DNA from 2 places in the Fulvimonas yonginensis genome. Region 1 is predicted to be linked to the other one. Evidence: predicted binding sites of a transcription regulator. Region 1 holds the regulator's gene; the other holds the start of a gene.

Region 1 (5,911 bases):
CCTGCGCCAGGTGCTGGACCTGCTGAAGGGTTGCCATACGGTGCTGGTCGATACCGCCGGCCTGGCCGGCAACGACCCGCGGCTGAAGGAACAACTCGAGGTGCTGGGCGACGCCGGCGGGCTGCGCGCCTGCCTGGTGCTCGCCGCCAATGCGCAGGCGCAGTCGCTGGAGGAGGCGGTGCGCGCCTACCTTCCGCTGAAGCCGCATGCGGCGATCCTGACCAAACTCGACGAGGCGCCGAGCCTCGGCGGGGCGCTGTCGGTGCTGATCCGCCACCGGCTGGCGCTGGACTACACCACCGACGGCCAGCGCGTGCCCGAGGACATCGCAGCGGCCGATGCGCGGCTGCTGGTCTGCCGTGCGGCGCAGGTGCTCAAGGCCGGCGCGCCGGCGGCGGACGAGGCGCTGCTGGCCGAGCGCTTCGGCGCCATGGCGGTGCAGGCATGAGCGGAAGTCTTGCAATGAACCAGGCGTGGGGTTTGAAGGGCATGTTCAACGCGACGACGGGTGGGCGCGACGGCGCGCCCCCCGCACCGCACCGGCCGCACCAGGCGGCCCAGCTCGGCGCCGCGCGCCGCCGTTGCCGCGCGATCGCGGTGGCCGGCGGCAAGGGCGGCGTGGGCAAGACCACCGTGGCGGTCAACCTGGGCATGACGCTGGCCATGACCGGCCGCGACGTGATGCTGCTGGATGCCGACATGGGCCTGGCCAACGTGGACGTGCTGCTGGGCCTGGCGCCCTCGCGCCACCTGGGTCACCTGCTCGACGGCACCGCCACGCTGGAGGAACTGGTGCTGGAGGCCCCGCACGGGCTGAAGGTGATCCCCGGCGGCTCCGGCGCGCGGCGCCTGGCACAGCTGGGCAACGGCGAGCACGCCGCGGTGATCCGCGCCTTCGACGAGCTGCCCCGGCCGCCGGACTACCTGCTGGTCGACACCGCCGCCGGGCTGTCCGACAACGTCGCCATGTTCGCCGCGGCGGCCGACGACGTGGTGCTGGTGGTGTGCGACGAGCCGGCCTCGCTCACCGACGCCTACGCCCTGATCAAGGTGCTGTCGCGCGATTTCGGCGTGCGCCGGTTCCGCTTCGTGGCCAACCTGGTACGCAACGCCGGCGAGGCCCGCGCCCTGCACCAGAAGCTCGCCAAGGTGAGCGACCGCTTCCTGGACGTGGTGCTGGATTTCATGGGTTTCGTGCCGCAGGACGAGCGCCTGCGCCAGGCCATCCGCCGGCAGAGCGCGGTGGTGGACCTGTGGCCGGCGGCGCGGTCGTCGCAGGCATTCAAGCAATTGGCCGGTGCGGTCGATACATGGGAGGAACCCGCGCGCGCCGGCCTGGACCGTATCGCCTTCTTCGGCGGTCAGGCCGTACCGGCAGCGGGGTGGTGAGATGAGCGTGGCATCGGAATATCTCCAACTGCAGCGACAGAGCGCAGAAGAGTTGGTGCGTCAGCACGCGCCACTGGTGCGGCGTATTGCCTATCACCTGATGGGCCGGCTGCCGCCGAGCGTGGACGTCGGCGACCTGATCCAGTCCGGCATGATCGGCCTGCTCGAGGCCGCCCGGCACTACGCCACCGACCGCGCCGCCAGCTTCGAGACCTACGCCGGCATCCGCATCCGCGGCGCCATGCTGGACGAGCTGCGCAAGACCGACTGGACCCCGCGCTCGGTGCACCGCAAGGTGCGCGAGGTGGCCGAGGTGGTGCGCCAGATCGAGATCGAGACCGGCGCCGACGCCGAGGACGCCGAGGTGATCAAGCGCCTGGGCGTGAGCGCGGAGGAGTACCACCAGATCCTCGCCGACGCCGCCAGCGCGCGCCTGCTCAGCCTCACCGCGCCGGACGACGGCGACGGCGCGGCCGCCTTCGACGTGGCCGACCAGACCAGTCTGGGGCCGCAGGAAAGCATCGAGCAGGACGGGCTGCGCCAGGCGCTGATCGACGGCATCTCCAGCCTGCCCGAGCGCGAGCAGCTGGTGATGTCGCTCTACTACGAGCAGGAACTCAACCTGAAGGAAATCGGCGCGGTGCTCGGCGTGACCGAGTCGCGCGTGTGCCAGATCCACGGCCAGGCGATCGTGCGCCTGCGCGCGCGCCTGGGCGACTGGCGCGAGGGCGAGGCTGCGCCGGAGCGCAAGAACAACAAGAAGGGGCGGGCGACGGCCGGCGAGGGCGCACGGCGCTGATCCGCGGCATCCGGATCCCGCCCCGCCACCCGCACCTCATCCCCCGCCCCCAGACGGAGAAAAGCGTTGGACAAGAACATGAAAATCCTGGTGGTCGACGATTTCTCCACCATGCGGCGCATCGTGCGCAACCAGCTGGTGGAGCTGGGTTTCACCAACACGTTGATCCAGGAGGCGGACGACGGCAACAGCGCGCTGACCATGCTGCGCGCGCAGCCGTTCGACCTGGTGGTCACGGACTGGAACATGCCCAACATGACCGGCATCGACCTGCTGCGCACGATCCGCGCCGAGGCGTCGCTGAAAGGGCTGCCGGTGCTGATGGTCACCGCGGAGAACAACCGCGACCAGATCATCGCGGCCGCCCAGGCCGGCGTGAACGGCTACATCGTCAAGCCGTTCAACGCCGCCACCCTGAAGGAAAAGCTGACCAAGATCTTCGAGCGCATCGCCGCGGCAGGGGCAGGGGCATGAGTGCCGCTGCCCTTCCCCTGGTCAGCGCCGAGCAGCTGCCGCCGGAACTGCACGATCTGCTCAACAGTGCCGATGGCGCCGCCTTCGAGCAGGCGCTGGACGCGTTGGTGCGCCAGCGCGAGCAGCACCTGTTCCGCGCGCTGGGCCAGCTCGCGCGCGACCTGCACGACGCGGTACGCCGGCTCGGCAACGATCTGGCGCAGGAGGGCGTGCCCGGCCGCGTGGCCGACGTGCGCAAGCACCTCAACGACGTGCTGGAGATGAGCGCGCAGGCAGCCCATCGCAGCATCGACTTCGCCGAACGGATGAGCCCGGAAGCGGATGCGCTGGCGCAGAACGCCGAGCGCGTGCTCGACGCCGTCGCCGCCGATGCCCCGGCCGCGGCGCTGGCGCGTCAGGCCGGCAGCTTCGCTGCGAGCTGCCGCGACGGCCTCAACGACATGGTGATGGCGCAGTCCTGGCAGGACCTGTCGGGCCAGCGCATCAAGAAGGTGGTCAACTTCATCGAAAGCGTGGAATCCTCGCTACTGGAGCTGGTGCACCTGACCGGCGCGCTGTCCGGACGGGAGCCGCCGCCGGTGGTGGAGAAGATCTCCGGCCAGGACGAGGCGGACCGCCTGCTCAGCGAATTCGGCTTCTGACGGGCGAGGAGAGCCTGCCCATGGATCCCTCGCTGGACAGCGAACTGCGCGACGATTTCCTGGTCGAGGCCGGGGAACTGGTCGAACGGCTGGCCGAGCAGCTGGTCGAGCTGGAAGCGAGCCCGCGGGATGCGGAGCTGCTCAATGCCGTGTTCCGTGCCTTCCATACGGTCAAGGGCGGCGCCGGCTTCCTCGCGCTCGAGCCGATGGTGCAGCTGTGCCACCACGCCGAGGACCTGCTCAACGCCGCCCGCAATGGCGCGCTGGTGCTCGATTCGGCGCAGATGGACGCGTTGCTGGAGGCGCTGGACCTGCTCAACGCGATGATGGAGGCGCTGCGCCGCGGCACGGCCATGGCGATCCCTCCGCCGGCCCTGCTCGGGCGGCTGATGCCCGGCCCCCGGCCTGCGCCCGCACCCGTCGCCGCACCTGCGCCCGCGCCGGCACCCGCCGCGGGCGGCAGCATCGACGACAGCGAGTTCGAGGCCCTGCTGGACACGCTCTACGGCAACGCCGCCCCGGGCACCGTGGCCCCGGCGCCGCTGCCGGCCACCTCCGCCACCATCGACGACGACGAATTCGAGGCGCTGCTGGACAACCTGCACGGCAAGGGCGGCGCACCCGGCGCTTCGGCCGGCAACGGCATCGGCGAGGACGAGTTCGAGGCGTTGCTCGACAGCCTGCACGGCAAGGGCGGTGCCCCCGGGGCCGGACCGGCGGCGCCCGCGCCACCGTCGCCGCCCGCGCCCGCTCCGGCGCGTGCACCGGCCGCGGAGACCAGCGTGCGCGTCGACACCGGTCGACTGGATGCGCTGGTGCATCGCGCCGGCGAGCTGGTGCTGGTGCGCAACCGCTTGCAGAGCCTGGCGCAGCGCAGCGGCGACGAGGCGCTGGCGCAGGCGGCCGGCGAGCTCGACCGCGTCGCCGACGAACTGCAGGGCGCGGTGCTGTCGATGCGCATGCAGCCGGTCGGCCGGCTGTTCCAGCGCTTCCCGCGCATCGTGCGCGACCTCGCGCGCCAGCTCGGCAAGGAGGTGGAGCTGGTGCAGGAAGGCGAGGGCACCGACCTGGACCGCAGCCTGGTCGAGGCACTCGCCGATCCGCTGATCCACCTGTTGCGCAACGCACTCGACCACGGACTGGAAATGCCCGAGGAACGCGTCAAGGCCGGCAAGCCGCGCAAGGGTACGGTGCGCCTCGCCGCCGCCCAGCGCGGCGAGCGCATCGTGATCTCGGTGACCGACGACGGTCGCGGCATGAACCCGGAGGTGCTCAAGCGCAAGGCGGTGGAGAAGGGCGTGATCGACGCGGCGCAGGCCGGGCGCCTGAGCGAGAGCGAGTGCTACGAGCTGATCTTCCGCCCCGGGTTCTCCACCGCCGCGCAGATCTCCGACATATCCGGCCGCGGCGTGGGCATGGACGTGGTCAAGACCCGCGTGGCGGAGCTCGGCGGCACCCTGCAGGTGCGTTCGAGGCTCGGCCAGGGCAGCGAGCTGGAACTGACCGTGCCGCTGACGCTGGCGATCCTGCGCGTGCTGATGGTGCGCGTGGGCGACCGGTTGTTCGCGCTGCCGCTGGCCAACGTGGAGGAGGTGTTCGAGCTGGCCGCGGGGCAGGACCGCATGCTCGACGGCCGCCTGGTCGCGGCGCACCGCGGCCGCGCGCTGCCGCTGGGCGACCTGGCTGGCTGGGCCGGCGTGCCCGGCACCGCCGCGCGCCACGTGGTGGTGCTGCACATCGGCCACCTGCGCCTGGGCTGCCTGGTGCACGAGGTGATCGGCCGCGAGGACGTGATGGTCAAGCCGCTCGGCCCGCTGTTCGAAGGCGTGCCGGGGGTGGCCGGCGCCACCGTGACCGGCGACGGCCGCCTGGCGCTGGTGCTCGACCTGGCCGGCCTGGCCGACGACGGCGGCCAGCTGCTGCCGTCCCTGCGCGCGGCGGGCTGACATGGATCTGGTGAGCCTGCTCGGCACCATCCTGGCCTTCCTGGTCATCATCGTCGGCACCATCCTCAAGGGCTCGACGCTGGAGGCGCTGCTCAATCCGGCGGCCTTCGTGATCGTGTTCTGCGGCACCGCCGCGGCGCTGCTGGTGCAGACGCCCGGCCCCGTGCTCAAGCGCGCGCTGGCGATGCTGCCGATGGTCTACCGCCCGCCGGTGCACCGCCCGTCCGAGCTGATCGAGCGGATCGTCGGCTGGAGCGAGATCTCGCGCCGCCAGGGCCTGCTCGGGCTGGAGCCGCAGATCGACGGCGAGAGCGACGGCTTCGTGCGCAAGGGCCTGCAGCTGCTGGTCGACGGCAGCGAGCCGGATGCCTTGCGCGGCGTGCTGGAAGTGGAGCTGGAGGCGCGCGAGCACAACGAACTGGTGGCCGCCAAGGTGTTCGAGAACGCCGGCGTGTACTCGCCCACGATGGGCATCATCGGCGCGGTGATGGGCCTGATGGCGGTGATGCAGAACCTGGCCGACCCGAGCAAGCTCGGCCACGGCATCGCCGCGGCCTTCGTCGCCACCATCTACGGCGTGGCGCTGGCCAACCTGCTGATGCTGCCGATGTCCGCGCGACTGAAGAGCCTGGTGCGCCGGCAGACGCAGATGCGCGAGATCT
Region 2 (5,911 bases), on a different contig from region 1:
CGCCGCCAGCCAGATCGAGCGCCTCGGCGTGCAGATCGTGGAGCGCTTCGAGGAGATGCTCGAACCGCCGCAGGCGCCGGTGCCGGTAGGCGAGGATTTCCTGCGCTACGGCACGCGCCTGGCTGCGCGCGATCCGGACCTGTTCGTGCGCCGGCCGGCCGCACTGGTCGAGGCATTCATGGCGCGGCTGGACGAGCCGGGCATCGTCGGCTTCACCGCCGACACCATGCGCCGCATCCACCAGGCGACCGCGCAGCTCGACGGCGCCCTGGCCGACGACCCGGCCGTGCTGGCCGCCTTCCTGCGCCTGCTGCGCCAGGGCGCGCGCGCGGTGGATGCGCTGTGGCGGATGAACCGCCATGGGCTTCTGGCGGCGATCCTGCCCGCGTTCGGCCGCGTGTTCGGGCGCATGCAGTACGACCTGTTCCACGTCTACACCGTGGACGAGCACACCCTGCGCGTGCTGCACAACGTGGCGCGCTTCGCCGATCCGGCCGCGCGGGCGGAGTTCCCGCTGGCGCGCGAGATCTGGCCGACCCTGCCTACGCCCGAGGTGCTGCTGCTGGCGGCACTGTTCCACGACATCGCCAAGGGCCGCGGCGGCGACCACTCGCTGCTGGGCGAGGAGGAAGCCCGCGCGTTCTGCGGCAAGCTCGGCCTGCCGCCCAACGACGTCGAGCGCGTGGCCTGGCTGGTGCGCCACCACCTGCTGATGAGCGTTACCGCGCAGCGCCAGGACATCACCGACCCGGACGTGGTGGCGCGCTTCGCCGCGGTGGTGGAGAACCGCGAGCAGCTCGGCCAGCTCTACCTGCTCACCGTCGCCGACATCATCGGCACCAGCCCCAAGCTCTGGAACGGCTGGAAAGACCGCCTGCTGGCCGACCTCTACAACGCCACCCGCTACGCCCTGCGCAGCGACGTCGAGCTGCCGCGCGACGCCGCCACCCGCGTGCGCGAGTGCCAGGAGTACGCCATGCCGCTGCTGCAGGCGGACGGCTTCGATCCGGCGCGCGTACGGCAGGTCTGGGCGGACTTCCCCCAGGCCGCCTTCCTGCGCCACCGGCCCGAACAGATCGCCTGGCAGACCGCGGCGATCCTGCGCGTGGACGGCGCGCTGCCGCTGATCGCGGTGCATCCGCTGTCGGTGCGCGGCACCACCGAGCTGTTCGTGTACACGCCGGACCGCGACGGCCTGTTCGCCACCGTGACGGCCGTGCTCGACCGGCTGCGCCTGTCGGTGGTCGAGGCACGCGTGCTGGTCTCGCCGCGCGGCATGGCACAGGACACCTTCCTGCTGCTGGACACCGAGCTGCAGCAGCCGGCCTTGCCCGCGCGCGCCGAGGAGCTGCAGCTGCGGCTGCAGCGGGCGCTGGCGCAGGCCGCGCCGGTGCACCCGGCGCGGCGCAGCGCCTCGCGCCAGCTCAAGCACTTCCAGATGACACCGCGGATCGGCTTCCATGCTGCGGGCGGACGCACCCAGCTGGCGCTGGTGTGTACCGACCGGCCCGGCCTGCTGGCCGCGGTGGCGCAGGCGATGGTGGAGGCGCAGGTGCGCGTGCACGACGCACGCATCGCCACCTTCGGCGAACGCGTGGAGGACTTCTTCCAGCTCACCGACCGCCATGACGCGCCGCTGGACGAAGCACAGCAGGCGCGGCTGCGCCAGGCGTTGCTGGCAAGGCTGGGGCAGAGCTGAGCGCGAGCGCTGGGAGCGGTCTTGCCCGCGATGCCCTTTGCCTGGCATTCCGGAAGCGCAGGAGCAAGCTCGCTCCTACCGGGCAGGCGAGGGTGGGTGGCATCGCCCGCATCAGGCGCGTGCGTCCGCTCCCCACAGCGCTTCCATGCTCACCTCGATCCCGAGTGCCGCCAGATCGGCCACCTCGCTGACCGTGTGCGCCTCCACGTCGCCGCGGCGGCGGATCGGCGAGCCGACGCGGAGACCGTCCTGGGTGGTGAGCGAGGCCACCACCGGCTGGTGCCCGGCCGGTCCGCGCTGGATGACCACCGCCAGCGAACCGTTGCGCAGGCGCACGCCGGTGCCTGGCGGATAGACGCCGAGGGTCTTGATGAAGCCGCGGGCGAGCCGCTCGTCCAGCGCCGCGCCCTCGTTGAGGAACAGCCAGCGCAACGCCAGCGTGGGCTGCAGCGGCGGCCGGTAGTCGCGGCCGGACACGCGTGCGCAGTAGACGTCCGCCAGCGCGAGCAGACGCGCCGGGCGGCCGATCTCGTCGCCACGCTTGCCGCCGGGGTAGCCGCTGCCGTCGGCGCGCTCGTGGTGGTCGCGCACGGCATTGAGCCAGGCCGCGCTGGTGATGCCGTGGTCGCGCAGGCGGGCCACGCCGAGCTGGCAATGCGCCCGCACGGCGGCGTGCTGCGCGTCCGAAAGCGGCCCTTCCAGCGCCAGCAGTTCCTCCTGCAGGTCGAACATGGCGATGTTCATGGTCAGCGCGGCGCAGACGGTGGCGGCGAGTTCGCCACCGTCCAGGCCGAGCGCGCTGCCGGTGAGCTGGCAGGCGATCGCCGCGTTCACCGCGTGGCGTACACCGTAGGGACCGTCCGTGCGCAGCAGGATCGTGGCCAGCGCCACGTCCGGGTTGGCATGGCAGGCGTCGCGCACCCGTTCGGCGATGGCAGCCACGGAGCCGGGGAAATCGGCCGGCGCCGGATCGGTGAACAGGGCCTGCAGCCGGTCACGTGCCTCCAGTATCTGCGCCACCGGGGAAGGCGGGGGCGGCTGCGGCGGGCCGCGGCACTCCTCCTCCGTCCCGTAGAACAGCCCGTGTTCCAGCAGCTTCTCCAGTTGCGCCTCGCTGCCGATCACCTGGCCCAGGCGCAGCAGGAGCTTGCCCTTGGCGTCGTAGGCGTTGAACCGCAAGGGCTGGCCGACCATCAGTTCGGTCGGATCGAGCGGGCGCCGCGGCACGGTTCGTTCCTCCCCTGCAATCCTCGGCCTTTCGCGTGGGTCCGCCGCCCGGCGGCGCGAGGCGAAGCCCGTGGTGATCGGCACGCCGGCGGCAAACTTGAGCGCGGGGCGCCGCTCCCTTGTCCGTATACTTGTCGGCCCCTGCCGCAGGCGGTACGTCCATGCCCTCCATCGAAACCCTCATCGAGGACGCCTTCGAGCGTCGCAACGACCTTGGCCAGACCGAGATCGAGACCCACCTGCGTCCGGCCCTCGCGCAGGTGATGGAACTGCTCGAAGCGGGCGAGCAGCGCGTGGCCGAGCCCGACGGGCAAGGCGGCTGGAAGGTCAACCCGTGGCTCAAGAAGGCGGTGCTGCTGTTCTTCCGCATCAACGGCAACCGCGTGGTCGACGGCGGCCCGGCGCTGGCCTTCGACAAGGTGCCGCTGCGCTTCGGCCACGGCAACGACGCCGAACTGGAATCGCTCGGCGCGCGCGTGGTGCCCGGCGCGCTGGTGCGCCGCGGCGCGCACATCGCGAAGGACGCCGTGCTGATGCCCTGCTACGTCAACATCGGCGCCTACGTCGGCCCCGGCACCATGGTCGACACCTGGGCCACGGTCGGCTCCTGCGCGCAGATCGGCGCGCGCGTGCACCTGTCCGGCGGCGTGGGCATCGGCGGCGTGCTCGAACCGCTGCAGGCCAACCCGACCATCATCGAGGACGACTGCTTCATCGGTGCGCGCTCGGAAGTGGTCGAGGGCGTCGTGGTGGAGAAGGGCAGCGTGATCGGCATGGGCGTGTTCCTGGGCCAGTCCACCCGCATCTACGACCGCGCCACCGGCGAGGTCAGCTACGGCCGCGTCCCGGCCGGCAGCGTGGTGGTGGCCGGCAGCCTGCCGGCGAAGGACGGCAGCCACAGCCTGTACGCGGCGGTGATCGTCAAGCAGGTGGACGAGAAGACGCGCGCCAAGACCGGCATCAACGAGCTGCTGCGCAGCGCCGGCTGACCCACTACCGTGTAGGAGCGGGCCCGCCCGCGATGCTCCGGTTCTCCGAGCCGCAACGCAAAGGCATCGCGAGCAGCCGCTCCCGCGAAAACCGCCAGACCTTCGGACCGAGCGATGACCATCACCCTCTACGGCCTTCCCAACTGCGACACCTGCAAGAAGGCGCGCAACTGGCTCGCCCGCTTCGAGGTGCCGCACGCCTTCGTCGACTACCGCGCGAACCCGGTGCCCGCGGCCACCCTCAAGCAATGGGCGCAGCAGTTGGGCGGCTGGGAGAAGCTGGTCAACAAGTCGTCGACCACCTGGCGCAACCTGCTGCCGCAGCGCAAGAACCCGGGCAGCGACCCGGAGTGGACGCTGCTGCTGAAGGAGTACCCGGCACTGGTGCGCCGGCCGGTGGTGGTGCAGCCGGATGGCGCGGTGAGCGTGGGTTTCACCGACAACGGCTTCAAGAAGCTGTTCGGCACATGAGCGGCGCGGCTTCGGAGGACATTGCCGGATCGCCGTATCCGCGGCGGCCTGGAGACGCCCATGCGTGACGTGCTCGAGCTGGCCTGCGAGCTGATCCGCCACCCGTCGGTCACGCCCGACGACGCCGGCTGCCAGGCCCTGATCGCCGCCCGTCTGGCGCGCGCCGGCTTCGCCATCGAACACCTGCGCTACGGCGAGGTGGACAACCTCTGGGCCACGCACGGCAGCGGCGGCCCCACGCTGGTGTTCCTCGGCCATACCGACGTGGTGCCGAGCGGCCCCATCTCGGCCTGGCGGACGCCGCCGTTCGAGCCGGTGGTACGGGACGGCGTGCTGTACGGCCGCGGCGCGGCCGACATGAAGGGCTCGGTGGCGGCGATGGTGGTGGCACTGGAGCGCTTCGTCGCGACCCATCCGCGGCACGCGGGCCGGGTCGCCCTGCTGCTGACCAGCGACGAGGAGGGACCGACCAACCTCGACGGCGTGCGCCGTGTGGCCGAGACCTTCCGGGCGCGCGGCGAGTGCCCGGACTGGTGCGTGGTGGGCGAGCCCTCGTCGAAGGCGCGGCTGGGCGACCTGATCCGCGTCGGCCGGCGCGGCTCGCTCTCGGCGACCCTCACCGTGCGCGGCGTGCAGGGCCACGTCGCCTACCCGGAGAAGGCGAGCAATCCCATCCACTCCTTCGCGCCGGCACTGGCCGAGCTGGCCGCCACGCGCTGGGACGAGGGCAACGCGGACTTCCCGCCGACCTCGTTCCAGGTGTCCAACCTCAACGCCGGTACCGGCGCCACCAACGTGATACCGGGCGAGCTGGTCGCCGCGATCAACTTCCGCTACTCGACCGCCAGCACGGCCGACAGCCTGCGGGCACGCACCGAAGCCGTCCTGGCCCGCCACGGCCTGGACTGGCAGCTGGACTGGATCCTTTCCGGCGAGCCGTTCCTGAGTCCCGCCGGCGGCCGCCTGCGCGAGACGGCGTGCGCGGTGTGCCGCGAGCTGTGCGGCATCGAGCCGGAGCAGAGCACCGGCGGCGGCACTTCCGACGGGCGTTTCATCGCGCCGCTGGGCGTGGAGGTGGTGGAGCTGGGGCCGGTCAATGCGACCATCCACAAGGTGGACGAGTGCGTGGCGGTAGAGGACCTGGAACGGCTGCCGGCGGTCTACGCGGCGATCTGCGAGCGGCTGCTGGCCGACGCCGTCGCTGCACCGTAGGGGTGAGCCTGCCCGCGGGGCTCCGGCTCGAGCATCGCGTCGGAGCAGAAGAGCATCGCGAGCAAGCTCGCTCCTACAGGGGGGCGGGAGTGGGCGGGGTGACGCAGGCTTGCGCCCGCTCGAGCATCACCTTGCGTTCCTGCGCGTTGCGCGTGAGCTGCGCCGCCCGCTCGAATTCCGCGCGGGCCTCGTCGCGACGGCCGAGCTTCGCCAGCAAATCGCCCCGCACCGCAGGCAACAGGTGGTAGTTCGCCAGCGCCGGCGTGTCCCCCAGCGCGTCGACCAGCGCCAGGCCGGCCGCCGGACCTTCGGC

The links. The regulator FliA, encoded in region 1, starts transcription of late flagellar genes. The targets are predictions, from matches to a motif close to TAAAGTTTNNCNNNCNNNGGCCGATAA.
Region 2: WAT24_RS06320 (HD-GYP domain-containing protein) is a predicted target of FliA. The motif match lies at 3,001-3,027, and genes of this name have one in related genera.

What each region holds. Positions count from the first base shown of each region.
Region 1 covers NZ_JBBBNY010000002.1:233,281-239,191, forward strand. The annotation lists gene flhF (flagellar biosynthesis GTPase FlhF) at 1-448, shown strand, start outside; gene WAT24_RS04190 (MinD/ParA family protein) at 445-1,389, shown strand; gene WAT24_RS04195 (RNA polymerase sigma factor FliA) at 1,391-2,188, shown strand; gene cheY (chemotaxis response regulator CheY) at 2,255-2,662, shown strand; gene WAT24_RS04205 (protein phosphatase CheZ) at 2,659-3,303, shown strand; gene WAT24_RS04210 (chemotaxis protein CheA) at 3,324-5,249, shown strand; gene WAT24_RS04215 (flagellar motor protein) at 5,251-5,911, shown strand, end outside.
Region 2 covers NZ_JBBBNY010000003.1:110,561-116,471, reverse strand. The annotation lists gene glnD ([protein-PII] uridylyltransferase) at 1-1,699, shown strand, start outside; gene WAT24_RS06320 (HD-GYP domain-containing protein) at 1,811-2,926, opposite strand; gene dapD (2,3,4,5-tetrahydropyridine-2,6-dicarboxylate N-succinyltransferase) at 3,088-3,915, shown strand; gene WAT24_RS06310 (Spx/MgsR family RNA polymerase-binding regulatory protein) at 4,030-4,386, shown strand; gene dapE (succinyl-diaminopimelate desuccinylase) at 4,447-5,598, shown strand; gene WAT24_RS06300 (RNA polymerase sigma factor) at 5,672-5,911, opposite strand, start outside.